Regions from separate parts of the Cupriavidus sp. MEYA8 genome, predicted to be linked through region 2. Evidence: riboswitches for the same ligand, from Rfam matches in the RefSeq annotation. Region 2 holds a riboswitch; the other holds the start of a gene.

Region 1 (10,587 bases), on a different replicon from region 2:
GTGGTGTCCGACGGCGGCGGCGCGCTGATCGTGGCGCGGCCCGAGATCGCGGCCACGCTCAGGCGCCCGAAGGTGAAGATCATCGGCGCCGGTGAATACGTCAAGGGCCAGCTCGGCGGCGAGGTCGACCTGAGCTGGTCGGGCGCGAAGTTTTCCGGCGCGGCCGCGTTCGCTGAAGCCGGCGTGACCCCGGCCGACATCAAGTACGCCTCGATCTACGACAGCTTCACCATCACCGTGCTGATGCAGCTGGAAGACCTGGGCTTCTGCAAGAAGGGCGAAGGCGGCAAGTTCGTGGCCGACGGCAACCTGATCTCGGGCGTCGGCAAGCTGCCGTTCAATACCGATGGCGGTGGCCTGTGCAACAACCACCCGGCCAACCGCGGCGGCATCACCAAGGTGATCGAGGCCGTGCGCCAGCTGCGCGGCGAGGCGCATCCGGCGGTGCAGGTGAAGAACTGCGACCTGGCGCTGGCGCAAGGCACCGGCGGCTACCTGGGCTCGCGCCACGGCAGCGCCACCCTGATCCTCGAGCGCGAATAATGAACGATCGCCGGAGCAACTGACATGACGACCCCGCACACTCCCATGGCCTACAAGGCCCCGGACGAACAGCCCGACAACATCGAATTCTGGCAGGCCGCGCGCGAAGGCCGGCTGCTGGTCAAGCACTGCCAGTCATGCGGCAAGACGCACTGGTATCCGCGCACGCTGTGCCCGTTCTGCATGGGCGATACGGTCTGGAAGACCGCCAGCGGCCGCGGCACCATCTACTCGTACAGCGTCACGCGCAAGGCTGGCCCGCAGGCGTATTGCATTGCCTATGTGACGCTGGACGAGGGCGTGACCATGATGACCCATATCGTCGATTGCGATCTCGATGAGGTGCGCATCGGGCAGAAGGTGAAGGTCAGGTTCGCGCCCAGCGTGGATGGGGCGCCGGTGCCGGTGTTTGCGCCGGCCTGAGCGGTTCACGGCGGGCGATGGCGCTTCACTCCGTGGAGGCTCCCGCCCTCTCCCCCGTACCTCTCCCGCGAGCGGGAGAGGGGCTGGGGGAGAGGGCCAGCGCTGGCAATAGCGAGGCGCTCAACTGGCAATCTCAAGCCTTGGCAAGTCCCAGCGAGCCCACGCCCGAGACTTTCGGCTCAACCAGCGCCTGCGCCACCACCCCCGCCACCATATCCGCCGTCACCGCCGACAGCGTCCAGCCAAGGTGCCCATGCCCGGTGTTGTAGAACACGCACCGGGCCCGCCCCCGCCCAACACGCGGCAGCATATCCGGCAGCATCGGCCGCAGCCCCGCCCACGGCACCACGCTGCGCGTGCTGACGCCGGGGAAGCACTGCTGCACCCATTCCACCAGCGGCCGGATGCGGTCGGCGCGGATGTCGCGGTTGAAGCCGTTGAACTCCGCGGTGCCGGCCACGCGGAAGCGGTCGTCGCCCAGGCGGCTGGTGACCAGCTTGGTTTCATCGTCGAGCAGGCTGACGGTCGGCGCCGCGGTGCGGCTGCCCGCGTCGTTCAGGTTGACGGTGATGGAATAGCCCTTGACCGGATAGATGTTGACGCGGTCGCCCAGCCCGGCGGCCAGCGCGCGGCTGGCGGTGCCGGCGCAGATCACCGCGCCGTCGAAGGTCGAGGTGGCGCTGTCCGCGCCTTCCTGCACGGTCACGCTGGCGCTGCGGCCATCGGTGGTGACCTTGCGCACGTCCTCGCCGTAGCGGCAGTGCACGCCCATGCGCTCGATGGCGGCGGCCAGGCCGCTGGTGAACTTGTGGATGTCGCCGGTCGAATCGCTTTCGGTGAAATAGCCGCCGTAGTAGGTGCCGGCCAGCGTCGGCTCGATCGCGCGCATTTCCGCCGGCGTCACCGCGCGGCGCTCCAGCCCGCCCTGCGCCAGCAGCGCCGAGACGCGGCCCGCGTGCTCGAAGCCCGCCTTGTCGCGATAGATATGCAGGATGCCTTCGCGCTTGTGGTCGAAGTCGATGCCTTCCTGCGCCGCCCACGCGAACAGGTGCTCGCGCGCCGCGATGGCCAGGCGCGCGGTCTCGATGGTGTTGCGGCGGTAATGCGGGATCGAGGCGATGAACTCGGCGAACCAGCTCAGCTTGTGCCAGCTCGGGCGCGGGTTGACCAGCAGCGGGGCGTCGCTGCGCAGCATCCACTTCAGGCCCTTGATGATGGTGGACCAGTGCGTCCACACCTCGGCATTGGAGGCGGATAGCTGCCCGCCGTTGGCGAACGAGGTTTCCATCGCGGCGTAGCGGTGGCGCTCGAACAGGGTGACGGAGAATCCGCGCCGGGCGAGCGCGTAGGCCGTGGTGACACCGGTGATGCCACCGCCGATGACGGCGATTGTCTTCATGATCTGGCAGTCCAGAAACGTCGGGGTGGGAGCCCGCACGCGACATGCGTGGCGGACGCCCCCTCTGTTCCTGACCTGAGAGATTCACGACAGCCGCCGGTGGTGCCCGGGGGTACCGGTGGCGGGGGCCGCTTGCTCCTTCGGTATGCCGGCTGACGATGGCGGCATTCTTCAGAGTGCTGTGACGCGTGATACCGGTCCTTTTGCCTGAGAGTTTCCGGGGCGGTTGCTCCTTCGGCGCTGTCCGCGGCGGCTGCCGCCGGATCAGTCTCTCCCAGCATCACGTTGGCGCGAACGCCAATCCGCGCAAATCTAGAGACAAAGGCCGCAAGTGGATATGCGGGTAAACGCGAATAGAGCCAGTCGTGTTCGCATGGATGGGTCGAGTCGCTTCTTTACCGGCGCGGCGCTATGTCGCACTGCGTCAAGCCGACCCGCCCCCTAGAATGTCAGCACTCGCTACGCGGAGGAAGTGCGCCGTAGCACGAGCCGGATACGGCGCACCGGTCGGGCGAGCCAGAAGAACAGAAAAGGTATTCCAGTGAGAAGAAATCGGATTGCGCTGGCCGCCTCGGCCGCGCTGATGGGCCCCGGCATCGCCGGCGCGCAGCCGGATGAACCCGTCAGCGCGCCGCAGCCCTTGCAGGAAGTCGTGGTCTCGGCGAAGACCGGGCGCGGCGAAACGCCGGCCACGCCGCCCAATACGCCATCGCCCGCCTATGGCATCAGCGCCGCACGCATGGCGGACTTCAACGTGGTCAACACCGAAGACGCGCTCAAGTACGCGCCCAACCTCGCCGTGCGCAAGCGCTTCATCGGCGATATGAACTCGATCATCTCGGTGCGCAGCACTAGCTCGCGCCAGTCGGCGCGCGGGCTGGTCTATGCCGACGGCCTGCTGCTTTCCAACCTGCTGGGCTCCGATTTCACTTTCCCGCCGCGCTGGTCGCTGGTCAACGCCGCCGAGATCGAGCGCGTCGACGTGCTGTATGGCCCGTATTCGGCGCTGTACCCGGGCAATTCGCTGGGCGCGACCGTGCTGATCAGTACGCGCACACCGGAGAAGTTCGAGGGCGATGCCAGCGTGCAGCTATTCACGCAGCGCTTCAACCTGTACGGCACGCACGACAGTTTCAACGGCGTGCACGCCAACGCCTACGTGGGCGACCGCGCCGGGCCGTTCTCGTGGCTGGTCAGCGTCGACCGGCAGGACAGCAAGAGCCAGCCGCTGAGCTTCTACACCGCGGCGCGCTCCAGCGTGCGGGCGACTTCGGCCGACAAGCCCGTGACCGGCGCCTACTTCGACCAGGACCAGACCGGCGCCGACCGCACCGTGATGGGCGTCAACAGCGAGGGCGTCACGCACACCGTGCAGGACCAGCTCAAGCTCAAGCTCGGCTACGACATCACCAATACCCTGCAGGCGCAGTTCACCGCCGCCTACTGGCAGCAGGACCGCTCCAGCGCCACCGGCAGCTACCTGCGCGATGCCGACGGCAACGTGGTGTCGAGCGGCCCGGTCAATATCGGCGGCCTCCGCTACGTGATCCCCGCCAACGCGTTTGCGCCGGGCAATGGCGAGGACGCGCGCTGGCTCTACGGCCTGTCGCTGCGCACGCGCAACGAGACCGGGTGGAATTTCTCCGGCGTGGCATCGCTGTTCGATGTCACCAAGGACATCAGCCGCACCGCCAGCACCGCGGGCAATGGCCCGGGCACGGTGACCTATGGCGACGGCACCGGCTGGCGCACGCTCGACCTGAAGGCCGACTACCGCCCGCAGCAGCTCAAGGGCGGCCACTGGGTCACCCTCGGCTACCACTACGACAACTACAGGCTCAGCAACACCACCTACAACACCTCGGACTGGCAGGCCGCCACCATCTCCGCGTTCAACAACGCCTTTGCCGGCAAGACCGAGACGCAGGCGCTGTACGCGCAGGACGCGTGGTACTTCGCCGAGGACTGGAAGCTGATCCCGGGCGTGCGCTGGGAGCACTGGCGCGCCTATGACGGCAGCCGCAGCCAGCCGGGCGTAGATGTCGCCTACCCGGTGCGCAGCGAGTCCAACTGGTCGCCCAAGCTGGCGCTGGAAAAGGCCATCGGTCAGGACTGGCTGGGCCGGCTGTCGCTCGGCCAGGCCTGGCGCTACCCGACCGTCGCCGAGCTGTTCCAGGGCCGCATCACCGGCACCTCGCTGATCAACAACGATCCCAACCTGAAGCCGGAGCGCTCGTTCTCGAAGGACCTGACCTTCGAACGCACGGTCGACCGTTCGTACTTCCGCGTGTCGGTGTATGAAGACGACATCCGCGATGCGCTGGTCAGCCAGACCAATACCACGGTGTTCCCCACCGTCACCAGTTTCCAGAACGTGGACCGCGTGCGTACGCGTGGCATCGAGCTTGCCTACGACGGGCGCGACGTGCTGACCAGCGGCTTCGACCTGTCGGCCAGCGGCGCGTACAACCATTCCAAGACGCTGGAGAATGCCAATAACCCGGCATCGGTGGGCAAGTATTTCTATCGCATCCCGCAGTGGCGCGCGAACCTGGTCGGCACCTACCGCTTTACGCCGGCATGGGCCGGCACGCTGGCGATGACCTATTCGGGGCGGCAGTACAATACGCTCGATAACAGCGACGTCAATCCCGACACCTTCGGCGGCACCAGCAGTTTCCTGACCTTCGACGTCAAGGTGACCTACAAGCCCGCCAGGAACGTGCGGCTCGGGCTTGGCATCGACAACCTGACCGACCAGCGTTACTTCGTCTACCACCCGTACCCGGGCCGGACGTTCTACGCCGAGGCCAAGCTTTCCTTCTGAGTGCAGTGACCAGTCCGATCCTGACCATTCCCCTGCAGCGCTTGCCCCGCAGCTTCCGCTTCCTTGCCGCCGGCGTGATCGCCTGCACGGCGTTCGCCGCGATGGCGCAGTCCCATGGCAACCATGCCGGCCACGGTGCGCAAAGCGCGGCGCCGAAGGCGATGAGCGAACTCGGCACCGGCGCCGCCTTCGATCGCGACGGCCGCTTGTGGATCGCCTACAAGGACGGCCAGCACGTGGCCGTGCGCGCGTCGGCCGACCAGGGTCGCAGCTTCGGGCCGGTGCAGCACGTCAACCGCGTGCCCGAAGCCGTGGCTGCTGACCACGACAGCCGGCCCAAGGTTGCCACCGGCCGCGACGGCGAGATCTACGTCACCTGGACCCAGCCGCTGCCCAAGCCCTATACCGGCTTTATCCGCTTCGCGCGCTCCGCCGACGGCGGCAAGACCTTTGCCGCGCCGGTGACCGTGCATGCCAACCGCGACCAGATCGCGCACCGCTTCGACGCGATCGCGGTGGACCCGGCCGGCCGCGTCTTCGTCAGCTGGATCGACAAGCGCGACGTGGTCGCCGCCGAAGCGCGCAGGCAGCCCTATGCCGGCGCTGCGATCTACTACGCGGTATCGGCCGACCACGGCAAGAGCTTCCAGGGCGATTACAAGATCGCCGACCAGTCCTGCGAATGCTGCCGCATCGCGCTCGCGCCGACGCCGGACGGCAAGATGCTGGCGCTGTGGCGCCACGTGTTCCCGCCCAACGCGCGCGACCACGCGGTGGCACTGCTCGGCGCCGACGGCACGCCCGCGCCGATGCAGCGCGCGACCTTCGACGACTGGCGCATCGACGCCTGCCCGCACCACGGCCCGGGCGCCGCGGTGGCGCCGGACGGCATGCTGCACATGGTCTGGTTCAACGTGAAGGCAGGCAAGCCGACGGTATCGGTCGGCCGCTTCCGGGACGGCAAGCTGCAGGCGCAGCGTCCGCTGGACGACCCGCGCGCGCAGCATGCCGATATCGTCGCGCTCGACGACCATCGCATCGTGGTGGCGTGGAAATCGTTCGACGGCCAGCAGACCCGGCTCTCGGCGATGCTGTCGCAGGACGGCGGCAAGACCTGGCAGACGCGCCAGGTTGCCGGCACCGCGCGCGATTCGGACCAGCCGCACCTGCTGCAGCACGGCGGCCGCGCCTACGTGCTGTGGCGCACCGAGGCCGAAGGCTTCCAGGTCTTCCCGCTGGCGCAGGAGGGCGCATGACATTGCGTCGCAAACTCATCGCCGCGCTGGCGGGCGCCACGATCGCGCTCGGCGTCGCCGGCATGGCGCACGCGGCCGAACGCGTATCGGTGTTCGAATCCGCCAGTGCCGCGCAGCTCAGTGCCAGCCAGCAGGGCAAGCCCTTCGTGCTGGTGGTGTGGTCGCTCGACTGCGTCTACTGCAAGCGTAATTTCGAAGCCATCGGCAAGCTGCAGGCGAAGCATCGCAGCCTGCGCGTGGTCACGCTGGCCATGGACCGGCCCGACGCGCTGCCGCAGGTGCAGCAGCTGCTCAAGCGCGTCAACCTGACGCGCGACGCGTGGATGTTCGGCAACGAGCCGCAGGAGAGGCTGCGCTATTCGGTCGATCCCGACTGGATGGGGGAGATGCCGCGCACGTACTTCTATCGGGCCGACGGCCAGCGGCAGGGCGTATCCGGCGTGATCGGCGACGCCGACTGGGACAAGCACCTGCGCTGGGCGGGCATCGGCGGCTGAGGCGGCCGCCGGCCCTTTCCTGAGGCAGCCGCCAACGCTTCCCGGATTTCCTTACGACAAGTCCGCCGGCAGCTTGCCGCCGTTGGCCGCAAGCTCCTGCATCAGGCGCTTGTGCAGCCAGACATTCATCCCGGCGGAATCGTTCATGTCGCCGCTGTAGTGCAGCTCGCGCGCCAGTTCCTTGCGGTGCTCGAGGCTGCTGTCGATGCCCAGCGCCTTCATCGTGTCAACGATGGACGTGCGCCAGTTCAGCGTCTGGCCGCTCTCCCTGACCAGGTTGTCCATGATGGATTCGACGTCGACGCCCGACAGCGGCGTGGGTTTGGCCGCGGCCTGGCCAGCGCTGCCTGCGGGCGTGGTGGCGCCTGCCGACGCGGGCGACGGGCTCGACGGCGCGGGTGCCGCGCCTGCCGAGGTCGGCGTGCCAGCCGCTGTGCCGGCGGATGTGCCGGCGGGGGTGCCCGAAGTCGTGGCAGCCGGCTTGGCCCGGCCCAGCAGCTTGTTGAGGATGTCCTTGAAGATGCTCATGGCGGTGGCCTCCTGTCCGTTTGGATCGCAGCACGTGGAGTACAGCGCCATGCAGGAAACGCACCATCCACGCAGGCCTTGCTTTCGGCGCACCAGGCAGCGCCGGGTTGTAAATGCTGCATGCAGCGACAGTCATGCCGGCACTTTTGCCGGCTCGCCGAACTCGCTGAACTTCGCCGCCATGAACTCGACGAACAGCCGGAGCCGCGACGACAGCTGATGCCGCTGGTGATAGACCGCGTAGATGTCGGCCTCCGGCGTGGCGTACTGCGGCAACACCTGCACCAACCGTCCGCTGCGCAGGAATCGCTCGATATCCCATTCGGCCCGCATCAGGATGCCGTGGCCTTCCAGCGCCCAGTTGACCGCGATCTCGCCGTCGTTGGTGGTCAGGTTGCCGCGCACGCGCACGGTTTCGGTACGCGCCTTGGCCCCCTTGCCGGTGGTCAGGCGCCACACGCCATAGGCGTCGCTGCCCTGCCGGATGCCGATGCAGTTGTGGCGGCGCAGGTCGGCCGGCGTGTTGGGGATGCCGTGATCGCGCAGGTACTTGGGCGACGCGCATAGCAGGCGCCGGTTGGGCGCCAGCTTGCGCGCCACGATGCGCGCATCGGGCGGCTGGCCGAAGCGGATGCAGACGTCGAACGCGTCTTCGTTCAGCGGTGGCGGGTCGGCCGACAGCTGCAGCTGCACGTCGACTTCGGGATAGGCCGCGACGTACTCGGAAATCACCGGCGCCACGTGCATGCGGCCGAACCCCAGCGTGGCATTGACGCGCAGCAGGCCGCTCGGCTTGCCCTTGGAACGCGTCAGCAGCTGGTCCAGGTCCTCGATCTCGCTCAGGATGCGCCGCGCGTGCTCCAGGTAGACCTCGCCCTCGGGCGTCAGGCTCATGCGCCGGGTGGTGCGCGTGACCAGCGGCATGCCGATTCGCGCCTCCATCTGTGCCAGCCGCTTGCTGACCGCCGCGGTTGTGATGCCAAGGTCGCGCGCGGCCGCGCTCAGGCTGCCGGCGGTGGCCACCGACGTGAAAAAGCCCAGTTCCGACGGCTGGATCCCTGCGGACGATGCCATGCCAGCTTTAATCTCAGGTTAAGAATGGTTTAACTTTACAAGCGATCCAAAACCTTGTCCACGGCCCAGAATCCATTCCACGCAATCGTGCAAACACACGGATTCACACGGATTCTGACCAGGAGACAAGAGATGAAGACCTACCGCATCGCGACCATCCCCGGCGATGGCATCGGCAAGGAAGTGATACCCGCGGGCCGCCAGGTGATGGAAGCGCTGGCCGCCGCCGGCGCCGATTTCCGCTTCGAGTTCGAAGACTTCGACTGGGGCGGAGACTACTACCGCCAGCACGGCGTGATGATGCCCGCCGATGGCCTGGACGCGCTGCGCGACAAGGATGCGATCCTGTTCGGCTCGGCCGGCGACCCGCATATCCCCGACCACATCACGCTGTGGGGCCTGCGCCTGAAGATCTGCCAGGGCTTCGACCAGTACGCCAACGTGCGCCCGACCCGCATCCTGCCGGGCATCGACGCGCCGCTCAAGCGCTGCGCGCCGGAAGACCTGAACTGGGTGATCGTGCGCGAGAACTCGGAAGGCGAATACTCGGGCGTCGGCGGCCGCGTGCACCAGGGCCATCCGATCGAGGCCGCCACCGATGTCAGCATGATGACCCGCGTCGGCGTCGAACGCATCCTGCGCTTCGCCTTCAAGCTGGCGCAATCGCGTCCGCGCAAGCAGCTGACGGTGATCACCAAGTCCAACGCGCAGCGCCACGCCATGGTGATGTGGGACGAGGTCGCGGTGCAGGTGGCGAAGGATTTCCCGGACGTCACCTGGGACAAGGAACTGGTCGATGCCGCCACCGCGCGCATGGTCAACCGCCCGAAGTCGCTCGACACCATCGTTGCCACCAACCTGCACGCCGACATCCTGAGCGACCTGGCCGCGGCGCTGGCCGGCAGCCTGGGCATCGCCCCAACCGGCAATATCGACCCGGAACGCCGCTATCCGTCGATGTTCGAGCCGATCCACGGTTCGGCCTTCGACATCATGGGCAAGGGCCTGGCCAATCCGGTCGGCACGTTCTGGTCGGTGGTGATGCTGCTGGAACACCTGGGCGAGCACGCCGCGGCCCAGCGTGTGATGGAGGCGGTCGAGGCGGTGACCGCCAACGCGGCGCTGCATACCGGCGACCTGGATGGCAAGGCCACCACCGCGCAGGTGACGCAAGCCGTGTGCGAACTGCTGTCCGGCAAGCAGGCCAGGGCAGCCTGAGCGTTCGCGCGCCAACCGCTAGCCGCTAGCCGTCGTGAACGCTCCCCTCTCCCGCGCGCGGGAGAGGGGAGCAAACCAGCGGCATAGCCGCACCGCCTTCCGCCACAAGCAGCACGCCCAGAGCTGTGCCGGGGGGAGCGTTTGCCTTACGAAACACCGAATCAGCAGGAAACAGCCATGATCCATGAGCGCGCCGTGACCATGCCAACGATCGATCCCGACGTGCTGCTGCGGCGCATGTTCGACGCGGCCATCGCCGCCGCGCAGCCGGCACGCACGCTGGCGCGCCACCTGCCCGCAGCGCCGCGCGGCCGCACCATCGTCATCGGTGCCGGCAAGGCCTCTGCGGCCATGGCCGCAGCGCTGGAAGCAGCGTGGCCAGGCCCGCTGCAGGGGCTGGTGGTGACGCGCTACGGCTACGCGGTGCCTTGCGCGCGCATCGAGATCGTCGAAGCCGCGCACCCGGTGCCGGACGATGCCGGGCTGGCCGCCTCGCGCCGCATGCTGGAACTGGTGTCCGGCCTCAGCGAGGACGACCTCGTGATCTGCCTGGTCTCCGGCGGCGGCTCGTCGCTGCTGCCGCTGCCGCTGGCCGGCATCACGCTGGACGACAAGCAGCAGGTGAACCGCGCGCTGCTCAAGTCGGGGGCGACAATCTCCGAGATGAACTGCGTGCGCCGCCACCTGTCCGCGATCAAGGGCGGCAGGCTGGCCGCCGCGTGCTACCCCGCGCAGGTGCTGAACCTGCTGATTTCCGACGTGCCGGGCGACGACGCCATCGACGTCGCCTCCGGCCCGACCGTGCCCGACCCGACCACGTGC
Region 2 (10,587 bases):
CGCATAGGATACCGCGTTTGCCCCGCGCCGTCCATGCGGGCCTCTCCGGAGGGTCCGCCTTACGTCTCGCAACCGCCGCTTTTGGCACTGGCGAAGGGTGGAATGGGGCTATAATCGCCAGCTATTTGCGTCAAATCGTGCCCCTCACGCAGTCGACCAGGATCAAGGCTTTGCGGCTTGGTTTCGGCGACAATCCGGGGCCCGGCCCGGGAGACACTCCGAAGTGCGCAAATAGCGACAGACCCGAGCCAGGCAATGGCCGCAAGGCAGCATGGGGCGGACTTCTGTCGGGTCCCTGCGGGCCAGGTAGTGGTCAGACTAGGGCCAGATAAAGCAAGCCGAGGGTGAGCGGCCAGAAGGTTTCCTGCAAAACTGAGAGTTCTGTATGAGCGACGTCCACAACGAACACCACGAACACGAGTCTCCCATCAAGACCCCCAAGCAGCTGATCGCTGTGGTGGTCGCGGCTTTCCTGGTACCGATCCTCGTGATCGTCCTCCTGGTCAACTTTGTGGGACACGGCTCCACTGAAAGTGCCGGCACTGCCACCACCGCGGAAGCCGTCAACGACCGCATCAAGCCGGTCGCGTCGCTCGAAATCAAGGACCCCAATGCACCGCGCGTGTTCAAGACCGGCGAACAGGTCTACAAGGAAATCTGCGCGGCCTGCCACGCCACTGGCGCGGCGGGAGCGCCCAAGTATGGTACTGCCGGCGACTGGAGCGCGCGTATCGGCCAGGGCTTTGACGGCCTGATGAAGTCGGTGCTGGGCGGCAAGGGCGCAATGCCGCCGCGCGCCGGCAGCACGCCTGACGACTACACCGATTACGAACTGGCCCGCGCCGTGGTCTACATGGCCGACGCCGGTGGCGCGAAGTTCCCCGAGCCGCCGGCACCGGCTGCCGCTGCCCCGACGACCGCTGCGGCGCCGGAAGCCGCTGCGGCTGCTGCTGCGCCCGCACCGGCCGCACCCGCTGCTGCGGCTCCGGCAGCCGCTGCCGCGGCGCCAGCTGCGGCGCCAGCCGCTGCGTCGGCCGACGTCGGCAAGAAGGTCTATGACCAGGTCTGCGCCGCCTGCCACGCCGCCGGCGTGGCCGGTGCGCCCAAGTTTGGCGACAAGGCCGCCTGGGCGCCGCGCCTGAAGGAAGGCATGGACGCGGTCCACAACTACGCACTGAAGGGCAAGGGTGTGATGCCGCCCAAGGGTGGCTACGCCGGCCCGGACGCCGACGTGATCGCCGCGTCGGACTACATGGCGAACGCAGCCAAGTAAGGCACGACTGCGCCGCAAACAACAACGCCCGCGAAATTCGCGGGCGTTTTTTCATGCCTGGCGGCGGTTACACGACGCGCGAGTAGCGCGCCCGCGGCACGATGCGGATCGGTTGCGCGCCGTCGTTGGCGGACCGGCGAGTGCCTTCGCTTTCGGGCCCGGCGACCGCCACGCGTGCGGCATCGTCGCGCAGGTAGCGGTCGAACGCCATCGCCACGCGCCGCACCAGCAGGCGTCCCAGCGGCGTGACCGTGATGCGGGCTGGCTGGACCTGCACCAGCCCGTCGGCCGCCAGGGTGGCAAGGTCGGCCAGTTCGGGCGCGAAATCGGTGCCGAAGTCAATGCCGTGGCGCCGCTCCAGCGCGGGGATATCCAGCACGCCGTTGCACATCAGCGCGCCGATCAGTTCGCGGCGCAGATGATCGTCGGCGGTCATCTCCACCCCGCGCGCCAGCGGCAGGCGCTCCTGGTCCAGCGCGCCGTAGTACTCGTCCAGCGTGCGGGCGTTCTGCACGTAGCGGCCCGCCACCGCGCCGATCGCCGAGATGCCGAGGCCGAGCTGGTCGTAGCCGGCGTGCGTGGAGTAGCCCTGGAAGTTGCGCTGCAGCCGGCCTTCGCGCTGCGCCACGGCGAGGTCGTCATCGGGCAGCGCGAAGTGGTCCATGCCGATATAGACGTAGCCCTCGGCGGTCAGGCGTTCGATGGTGGAGACCAGGATGTCGAGCTTCTCGCCGGCAGGCGGCAGCGCGCTTTCGTCGATGCGCCGCTGTGGCTTGAACACATGCGGCAGGTGCGCATAGCTGTAGACCGAAAGGCGGTCGGGCCGCAGCGCCAGCACCTGGTCGATGGTGCGGCCAAAGCGTGCGGCAGTCTGGTGCGGCAGGCCGTAGATCAGGTCGAGGCTGACCGAGCGGAAGCCCAGCCGGCGCGCGGCGTCGACCACGGCACGGGTCTCTTCGTACGACTGGATCCGGTGGATGGCCTGCTGCACCTCGGGATCGAAATCCTGCACGCCCAGGCTGACGCGGTTGAACCCAAGTTCGGCCAGTAGCGCCATGCGCGCGTCATCGACGCGGCGCGGGTCGATCTCGATCGAATGCTCGCCATCGGGCGGCAGTTCGAAATGCTCGTGCAGCAGCGCCATCACGCGGCGCATTTCTTCGGGATCCAGGAAGGTCGGCGTGCCGCCGCCCCAGTGCGACTGGAGCACGCGCCGGCGCGTGCCGAGCCGCGCGGCCAGCAGCGCCATCTCGCGGCCCAGGTAGGTGACGTAGCGGGCGCTGCGGCCGTGGTCGCGCGTGATGATCTTGTTGCAGCCGCAGTAGTAGCAGATGTTCTCGCAGAACGGGATATGCAGGTAGAGCGACAACGGCGCGGGCGCATCGGCACGGCAGGCGGCCAGGGCGTCGTGGTACAGCGACAGGTCCGGGCCGTTCCTGAAGCGGTCGGCAGTCGGGTAGGAGGTGTAGCGCGGGCCGTTGCCGTCGATGCGGCCGGCGAGAGCGCGAAAGTCCGACAGCGCGCGGCGGTCGGGCGCAAGGGTAGTCATGGCAAGCGGGTTCATGGGGGGCGCGGGGGGAACGGTGTTTGACAGCCCATGCTAGGACTGCGCGCCGCGCGTTGCGTTGATCGTCGTCAAGCGCGGCGTTGGCACGGCACGGGTGCGCAGGCGCCCCGCGTCACACGGCGGTAATACGTGGCGGATACGCTGCGCGCCGGCGCGACTTGCGCCCCCTTTTCCTATTGCGCGATGCCGATCCCGGACACCCTGCCCCCTTCCCTGCCGTACCTACCGCTGCGCCGACGCCTGCTGGCGGCCGGCGCAGCGGTCCTGGCGCTGCCCAATGCCCCGCTGCTGGCCCAGTCTCCCGCGCGCCGCACCGTGGTGGTGGGCCACCTGATCGACCGCGGTAGTGCGCAGGCGGACCTGGCGCGCGACTACCTGGCCGGCGCCAAGGTGCTGTTCGACGCGGTCAATGCCGCCAACGGCCCGGTACGGATCGCCCACGTGGTGCGCAACGCCGATCCCGATCCGCGCCGCGCGGTGGCCCAGGCGGTGGCGCTGGCCGACAGCGAGCACGCCGAGCTGCTGTTCGGCGCCGGCGACCGTCTCCTGCCGGCGCTGGCGTCATCGGCCGAGCTGGTCCGGCGCGGCGTGCAGATTGTGGCGCCGCTGTCGGGCCTGGCATTGGCAGCGGACAACGTCTGGTTCACCCGCGCCGACTACCAGGCCGAACTCGACGCGGCAGTGCGGCAGTTGCGCAGCTATGGCCTGAGCGCGATCGCGCTGGCGGTGGCGCCGGACTTCGCCACGCCATCGCTGGCCCGGCTGGAGGCGCAGACCGGCACGCGCGCGGTGCCGCTCGATCCCAAAGCCGACCCGGGTGCCGACGCTGCGGCACGCCGCATTGCAGCCGCCCGCCCCGGCGCCGTGATCGTCGCGGGCGATACGCTGGCCTATGCCGGACTGGGCCGCGCACTGGCGGCGCAGGGCTGGTATGGCTTCCTGGTCGGCCTGTCGTCGGTCAGTGCCACGGCCGCGCGCGAGATCCTGGGTACCGGCTACGCCGGCGGCATGGTGCTGACCCAGGTCGCGCCCGGCCCGCAGCAGGCCACGCTGCGCGTGGTCAGGGAACACGTAGCGCGCATGAAGCAATACCTGGATGAGCCGCCGTCCTCGGCGACGCTGGCCGGCTATATCGGCGCCGCATGGCTGGCACGGGCGCTGGCCGGCGTGCGCGCCGGCGGTGCCGCCGAGCTGCGCCGCGCACTGCAAGGCCGTGTCGACGTGGGGGACTTTACCCTCGACTTCAGCCACGGCCAGCGCGGCTCGCAGTACGTCACGCTGGCGGTGTCAGGCGCGCGGTAGCGACAGGCGCGCGCGCCGCGCATTCTCGACCAGGTTGACCACCGCGCGCCGCAGCTCCGACGGCCACGCCAGCAGCGGCTGCGCCTGGCCGCTGAGCGCGACCTCGTGGCCGCTGTCGGCGGCGTCGTCGACCACCGCCTGCAGCAGGGCGAGCACGTCCAAAATTGCCCCCGCACGCTGGCGCGGCGGGGGCCAATTACAGGGAAAAGCCAGACTTGATGTCTGGCGCGGCAAGACCCGGGCAGCCCCTGCCGCCGCAAGCCGCACACCGTGAAAAGCGCAGAGCGGCACAACCGTCATGCTAAGGACAGCGGCGCGCGCGGTCTTGTCGGCCTGGTAGGGTTTTGTATCGGGCTTCGTACCTAAGATCAGCCGGCCGCCGTCTTGCCTGGGCCGCCGAGCAGCGCCTTGAGCGCGCCGAGCCGGTCCTTGGGGCTCATCGCCGGAGTTTCGTCCTTGGGTGCCGGCGCTTCTTCCAGCTTCATCTCGCCGATAAAGCGCGACGGCTGGCAAGAGTACGTCTCGCGCGCGCGCTTGCGCTTCTTGCACCAGCTGATCTGCAGGCTGCGCTGCGCGCGCGTGATGCCGACGTACATCAGCCGGCGCTCTTCCTCGATCTTCTCGTCGGTCATGTCGTCGTCTTCGCGGCAGTGGGGCAGGATGCCCTCTTCCACGCCGACCAGGAACACGTGCGGATATTCCAGCCCCTTGGACGCGTGCAGCGTGGACAGCCGCACGGCGTCGGGATCTTCCTCGCGCCCTTCGAGCATGCTCATCAGCGCCACGGTCTGCGTCAGCTCAAGCAGGTTCTTGCCTTCGCTGCCGAAGCCGTCGGCGTTGTCATAGCCGGTGGCTTCCTCGCCCTCGGCCGCTTCCGGCTTGGTGCCCTTGCGCTTGAGCCATTCGAGGAACTCCAGCGTGTTGGTCCAGCGCGACTGCGCCTGGCGCTCGTCGAAGCTGTCGTACAGGTATGCCTCGTAGTGGATGCCGGCCATCAGGTCGTCGAGCACTTCGGTGGCCGGATCTTTGGCCGCGCGGTCGGCCAGCCGCACCATCGATTCGCAGAACACGCGCAGCGGCTCCAGCTGGCGCGGCTGCAGCTTGCCCTCGATGCCGCCCATCATCGCCGCCTCGAACAACGACACCTTGGCCTGCCCGGCAAACGTGCCCAGCACTTCGAGCGTGGTATTGCCGACGCCGCGGCGCGGCGTGGTGATCGCGCGGATAAAGGCGGGATCGTCGTCGGGATTGGCGATCAGGCGCAGGTAGGCGCAGATGTCCTTGATCTCGGCCTTGTCGAAGAAGCTCTGGCCACCCGACAGCACATAGGGAATGCGCTCGCGCCGCAGGATCTGCTCGAACAGCCGCGCCTGGTGGTTGCCGCGGTACAGGATGGCGTAGTCGCGGAACTGCGCGCGGCGCTCGAACTTGTGCGCCGACAGGCGGAACACCACCGACTCCGCCTCGTGCTCCTCGTCGTTCATCGGGTGGATGGCGATGGGATCGCCCATGCCGTGCTCGCTCCACAGCTTCTTGTCGAAGAGCTTGGGATTGTTGGCGATGACCGCGTTGGCCGCTTCCAGGATGCGCACGGTGGAGCGGTAGTTCTGCTCCAGCTTGATCACCTTGAGGTCGGGGAAGTCGGTCTGCAGCCCGCGCAGGTTGTCCAGCGTGGCGCCGCGCCAGCCGTAGATGGCCTGGTCGTCGTCGCCCACCGCGGTAAAGGCCGGCGCGCGCAGGTGCGAGCCCCCCGCCAGCAGCTTGAGCAGCTGGTACTGGCAGGCGTTGGTATCCTGGTACTCGTCGACCAGGAAGTAGCGCAGCCGGTTCTGCCACTTCAGCTGCACCGCTTCGTTGCGCGCGAACAGTTCCGCGGGCAAGCGGATCAGGTCGTCGAAATCCACCGCCTGGTACGCGTTCAGCGTGGCGACGTAGTTGCGGTAGACCAGCGCGGCCTGGTGCTCGTCGGCATTGGCCGCCTGCGCGATCGCGACCTCGGGGTCGACCATGCCGTTCTTCCACAGCGAGATCGTGCTCTGCACGCCGCGGATCAGCTTCTTGTCGGTGGTGCCGAGCTGCTCCTGGATCAGGCCGAAGCAGTCGTCCGAATCCATGATCGAGAACTGCGGCTTCAGGCCGACGTGTTCCGCCTCCATGCGCAGAATCTGCACGCCCAGCGAGTGGAAGGTACAGACTGTGAGCTGCTTGAGCGGGATGCGCTTGCCCTCGCGCGTGGTCTTGCCTTCCATCAGCTTGCCGATGCGTTCCTGCATCTCCTTGGCAGCCTTGTTGGTGAAGGTGACGGCGGCGATATGGCGCGGCTCGAAGCCCTTGTCTTCGATCAGGTGCGCGATCTTCTGCGTGATCACGCGGGTCTTGCCCGAGCCCGCCCCGGCAAGGACGAGGCAGGGTCCGTCCAGATAGCGGACGGCTTCAGATTGGGCGGCGTTGAGGCCGTGGCTCATGCGCGGGAATGCTTGCGTGGGGTGGTCGGGACGGCGTCGCGCCCTGTACACCACATGGGGCGGCGCCGGACGCAAAGCTAATCATGTTAACACGCTGGGCCGGCCCTGATCAGTCAGCGGGAACCGCTTTTTCCGGGGGCGGGGACGTTACCGAAGTAACACTTGGTAAGTCCCAAAACCGGGCGTCCGGGCCCTCCTCTAACCAGTATGGCGGGATGGCAGACCTGCGTCCCGAACGTACTCAAAGTTACTTTCGGAGCCCATCATGAAAATGCTACGAGCCTTTTCCAAAGCGACGATGGCCGGCATAGCCGTTGCGGCCCTGGCCACCGGCTGTGCCGACATGACACCGAAGCAGCGCAACACGGTCATTGGTGCCGGCGTGGGCGCGGCCGGCGGTGCTGCGTTGACGCACGGTAGTGCCGCAGGCACGCTGGGCGGTGCCGCCCTGGGCGGCGTGGTCGGTAACGTAATGACCGACGACCATCGCCGTTGATAGGGCGAATGGCTGCTGGCGGGGGGCGCCCGCCGCGTTGACAAAGGCAGGGCCCTCCCGTACATTGCGCGCATCCGACCGGGAGAGCGCGCATATCTGCGCCGCCGAAGGGGTATCACCCGAAAACTCTCAGGCACCACGGACCGCTCGGATCGGCATGCAACATGCACACGATGCATGCCGCACTCTGGAGAGCGGCACCCGCCATTCATGGCGAGCGTGCCCACCGAAGGGGCGCGCGAGGACGGGATTCAACGAATCCGCCTCGTAATCTCTCAGGTATCGAGGACAGAGGGGTCATCCGCCGCAGCGGATTGCTTGGCCATTGGCATAGCGATCGTTGCGGCGGATGGCCCTTTTTTGTTTTCGCGACCCGACATTGCCCCCGAGGATTCCATGACGCTCCAGGCCACGCCCCTCAACGCCATCCACCGCGCCCTCGGCGCCCGCATGGTCGACTTCGGCGGCTGGGACATGCCGGTCAACTACGGCTCCCAGATCGAAGAACACAACGCCGTGCGCACCGACGCCGGCATGTTCGACGTCTCGCACATGTGCGTGGTCGACCTCAGCGGCCCCAATACCCGCGCCTTCCTGCGCGGCCTGCTGGCCAACAACGTCGACAAGCTGCAGACGCCGGGCAAGGCGCTGTACTCGTGCATGCTCGACGAAAAAGGCGGCGTGATCGACGACCTGATCGTCTATTTCTTTGCCGAGGACCGTTTCCGCCTGGTGGTCAACGCCAGCACCGCGGTCGGCGATATCGACTGGATCCGTGCGCGCAACGACGCCACCGGCAGCGGCGTGACCATCACCCCGCGCCGTGAAGATGTTGCGCCCGCGGGCGCGCAGCCGCTGGCGATCGTCGCGGTGCAGGGCCCTAACGCCCGCGCCAAGGTGTGGAGTACCTTCCCGTCGACCCAGCCTTCCGATGCGCTCAAGCCGTTCAACGCTGTCGTGGTGCAGGACCCCGCACTTGGCGAAGTCATGGTCGCGCGCACCGGCTACACCGGCGAAGACGGCTTCGAGCTGGTGGTGCCGGCGGCCAGCGTCGCCGGCCTGTGGGAAAAACTGAATGCCGCGGGCGTGCGCCCGGCCGGCCTGGGCGCGCGCGACACGCTGCGCCTGGAAGCCGGCATGAACCTGTATGGCCAGGACATGGATATCAGCACCTCGCCGCTGGACGCGGGCCTGGCCTGGACCGTCGACCTGCAGAGCGAGCGCGACTTCACCGGCAAGGCGGCACTGGCCGCGGCCGGCTCGCGCCAGCAATTCCTCGGCCTGATCCTGCGCGACAAAGGTGGCGTGCTGCGCGCCCACCAGAAGGTCATCACCGCCGCCGGTGACGGCGAAATCACCAGCGGCACCTTCAGCCCCTCGCTGTCGCAATCGATCGCGTTCGCGCGCCTGCCGCAGGGCGTGAACGTCGGCGACACCGTGCAGGTGGAGATCCGCGACCGCAAACTCAACGCGACTGTGGTTAAACTGCCGTTTGTGCGTAATGGCAAGGCACTCGTGAGCTAAGGGAAACATCCGCTCACCCAACGGTCGCCCTCGCCTGCCGGCAGCGTTGCCGGGCAGGCATCACCCAACAAGAAACAGATCTGAATCCGGAGAACCTTCATGAATTTCCCCGCCGACCTCAAATACACCGAGTCGCATGAGTGGGTGCGCGTCGAAGCCGACGGCACGCTCACCATTGGCATCACCGACCACGCACAGGATGCGCTGGGCGACATCGTCTTCCTGGAACTGCCCGAAGTGGGCAAGTCGGTCGGTGCCGGCGACGCGCTGGCAGTGGTGGAATCGGTGAAGGCCGCTTCCGATATCTACGCCCCGGTGGCCGGCGAAGTGATCGCCGTCAACGAAGCCGCCACGGCCGAGCCGGAAAGCGTCAATGCCAATGCCTTCGACGCCTGGCTGTTCAAGCTCAAGCCGGCCAACAGCGACGACGTCAACGGCCTGATGTCGGCCGACGCGTACAAGGCCAGCGTCGGCGCCTGATCGCCCCGCCGGTCCCGCACCCGGGATCGGCACACAGCATTTGCAGCGCCGCGGCACGGCTGACCACCTGCCGCAGCGCTCCCCACGAGGTTCTTGCCAATGAACGCCCCGCTTCCCATGACCGCCGCCCAAGGTAACCGGCCCACGCTGGCCGAACTGGAGGCGCGCGACGCCTTCGCCGCCCGCCACATCGGCCCCGATACCCCCGAACAGCAGCACATGCTGAAGGTGCTCGGCTACGACAGCCGCGCCGCGCTGATCGATGCCGTGATCCCCGCCGCCATCCGCCGCCGCGACGGCATGCCGATGGGCGAGTTCACCGAGCCGCTGAGCGAGGAAGCCGCACTGGCCAAGCTGCGCGGCCTGGCGCGCAAGAACCGCGTGCTGAAGAGCTTTATCGGCCAGGGCTACTACAACACCGTCACGCCCGCGGTCGTGCTGCGCAATATCTTCGAGAACCCGGCCTGGTACACCGCCTACACGCCCTACCAGCCGGAAATCTCGCAAGGCCGCCTGGAAGCGATGCTGAACTTCCAGCAGATGGTCACCGACCTGACCGGGCTGGATATCGCCAACGCGTCGATGCTCGATGAAGGCACCGCTGCCGCCGAAGCGATGACGCTGCTGCAGCGCGTGAACAAGCACGACTCCAGTATCTTCTTCGTCGCCGACGACGTGCTGCCGCAGACGCTGGAAGTGGTGCGAACGCGCGCGCTGCCGCTGGATATTGAAGTGAAGGTCGGCCCCGCCGCCGACGCCGCTGCTGCGGGCGCCTTCGGCGTGCTGCTGCAGTACCCGGGCGTGAACGGCGACATCAATGACTACCGCGCCATCGCCGACGCGGTGCACGCCGCCGGGGGCCTGGTGGTGGCTGCCGCCGACCTGCTGGCGCTGACGCTGATCGCCGCGCCGGGCGAATGGGGTGCCGACGTGGCCGTGGGCAACTCGCAGCGCTTCGGCGTGCCGCTGGGCTTTGGCGGCCCGCACGCCGGCTACATGGCGGTGAAGGATGCGTTCAAGCGCTCGATGCCGGGCCGTCTGGTCGGCGTGACCGTCGACGCGCAGGGCAACAAGGCGTATCGCCTGGCGCTGCAGACGCGCGAACAGCATATCCGCCGCGAAAAGGCGACCTCCAACATCTGTACCGCGCAGGTGCTGCTGGCGGTGATGGCGTCGATGTACGCCGTATACCACGGCCCGCAGGGCCTGAAGCGCATCGCGCAGCGCGTGCATCGCCTGGCCGCGACGCTGGCCGCCGGCCTGGAGCAGCTTGGCTTCGTCCGCACCAACGCCACCTTCTTCGACACGCTGACGCTGGAGACCGGCTTCAACACCGAAGCCATCCATGCCGCCGCCACCGCGCGCGGCATCAACCTGCGCCATGCCGGCGCCACGCGCGTCGGCATCTCGCTGGACGAGACCGCCACCCGCGACGACGTGGTTGCGCTGTGGGAAATCTTCACGCAAGGCAAGCCGCTGC

The links. Region 2 has a riboswitch for glycine ahead of gcvT (glycine cleavage system aminomethyltransferase GcvT). Riboswitches for the same ligand answer to the same signal wherever they lie in the genome.
Region 1: another riboswitch for glycine. It lies ahead of AC5WJ1_RS20675 (D-amino acid dehydrogenase); the one in region 2 lies ahead of gcvT (glycine cleavage system aminomethyltransferase GcvT).

Annotation. Positions count from the first base shown of each region.
Region 1 is NZ_CM181222.1:782,868-793,454, reverse strand. Features, by position in the region: gene AC5WJ1_RS20685 (thiolase family protein) at 1-543, shown strand, start outside; gene AC5WJ1_RS20680 (Zn-ribbon domain-containing OB-fold protein) at 568-966, shown strand; gene AC5WJ1_RS20675 (D-amino acid dehydrogenase) at 1,100-2,365, opposite strand; glycine riboswitch at 2,420-2,550, opposite strand; glycine riboswitch at 2,551-2,652, opposite strand; gene AC5WJ1_RS20670 (TonB-dependent receptor) at 2,907-5,192, shown strand; gene AC5WJ1_RS20665 (sialidase family protein) at 5,198-6,448, shown strand; gene AC5WJ1_RS20660 (TlpA family protein disulfide reductase) at 6,445-6,945, shown strand; gene AC5WJ1_RS20655 (DUF3597 domain-containing protein) at 6,997-7,473, opposite strand; gene AC5WJ1_RS20650 (LysR family transcriptional regulator) at 7,606-8,547, opposite strand; gene AC5WJ1_RS20645 (tartrate dehydrogenase) at 8,680-9,765, shown strand; gene AC5WJ1_RS20640 (glycerate kinase type-2 family protein) at 9,943-10,587, shown strand, end outside.
Region 2 is NZ_CM181221.1:3,494,472-3,505,058, forward strand. Features, by position in the region: gene AC5WJ1_RS16425 (c-type cytochrome) at 386-1,273, shown strand; gene hemN (oxygen-independent coproporphyrinogen III oxidase) at 1,341-2,822, opposite strand; gene AC5WJ1_RS16435 (ABC transporter substrate-binding protein) at 3,024-4,142, shown strand; gene AC5WJ1_RS16440 (hypothetical protein) at 4,128-4,298, opposite strand; gene AC5WJ1_RS16445 (UvrD-helicase domain-containing protein) at 4,511-6,607, opposite strand; gene AC5WJ1_RS16450 (YMGG-like glycine zipper-containing protein) at 6,873-7,103, shown strand; glycine riboswitch at 7,173-7,259, shown strand; glycine riboswitch at 7,281-7,405, shown strand; gene gcvT (glycine cleavage system aminomethyltransferase GcvT) at 7,500-8,627, shown strand; gene gcvH (glycine cleavage system protein GcvH) at 8,727-9,107, shown strand; gene gcvP (aminomethyl-transferring glycine dehydrogenase) at 9,207-10,587, shown strand, end outside.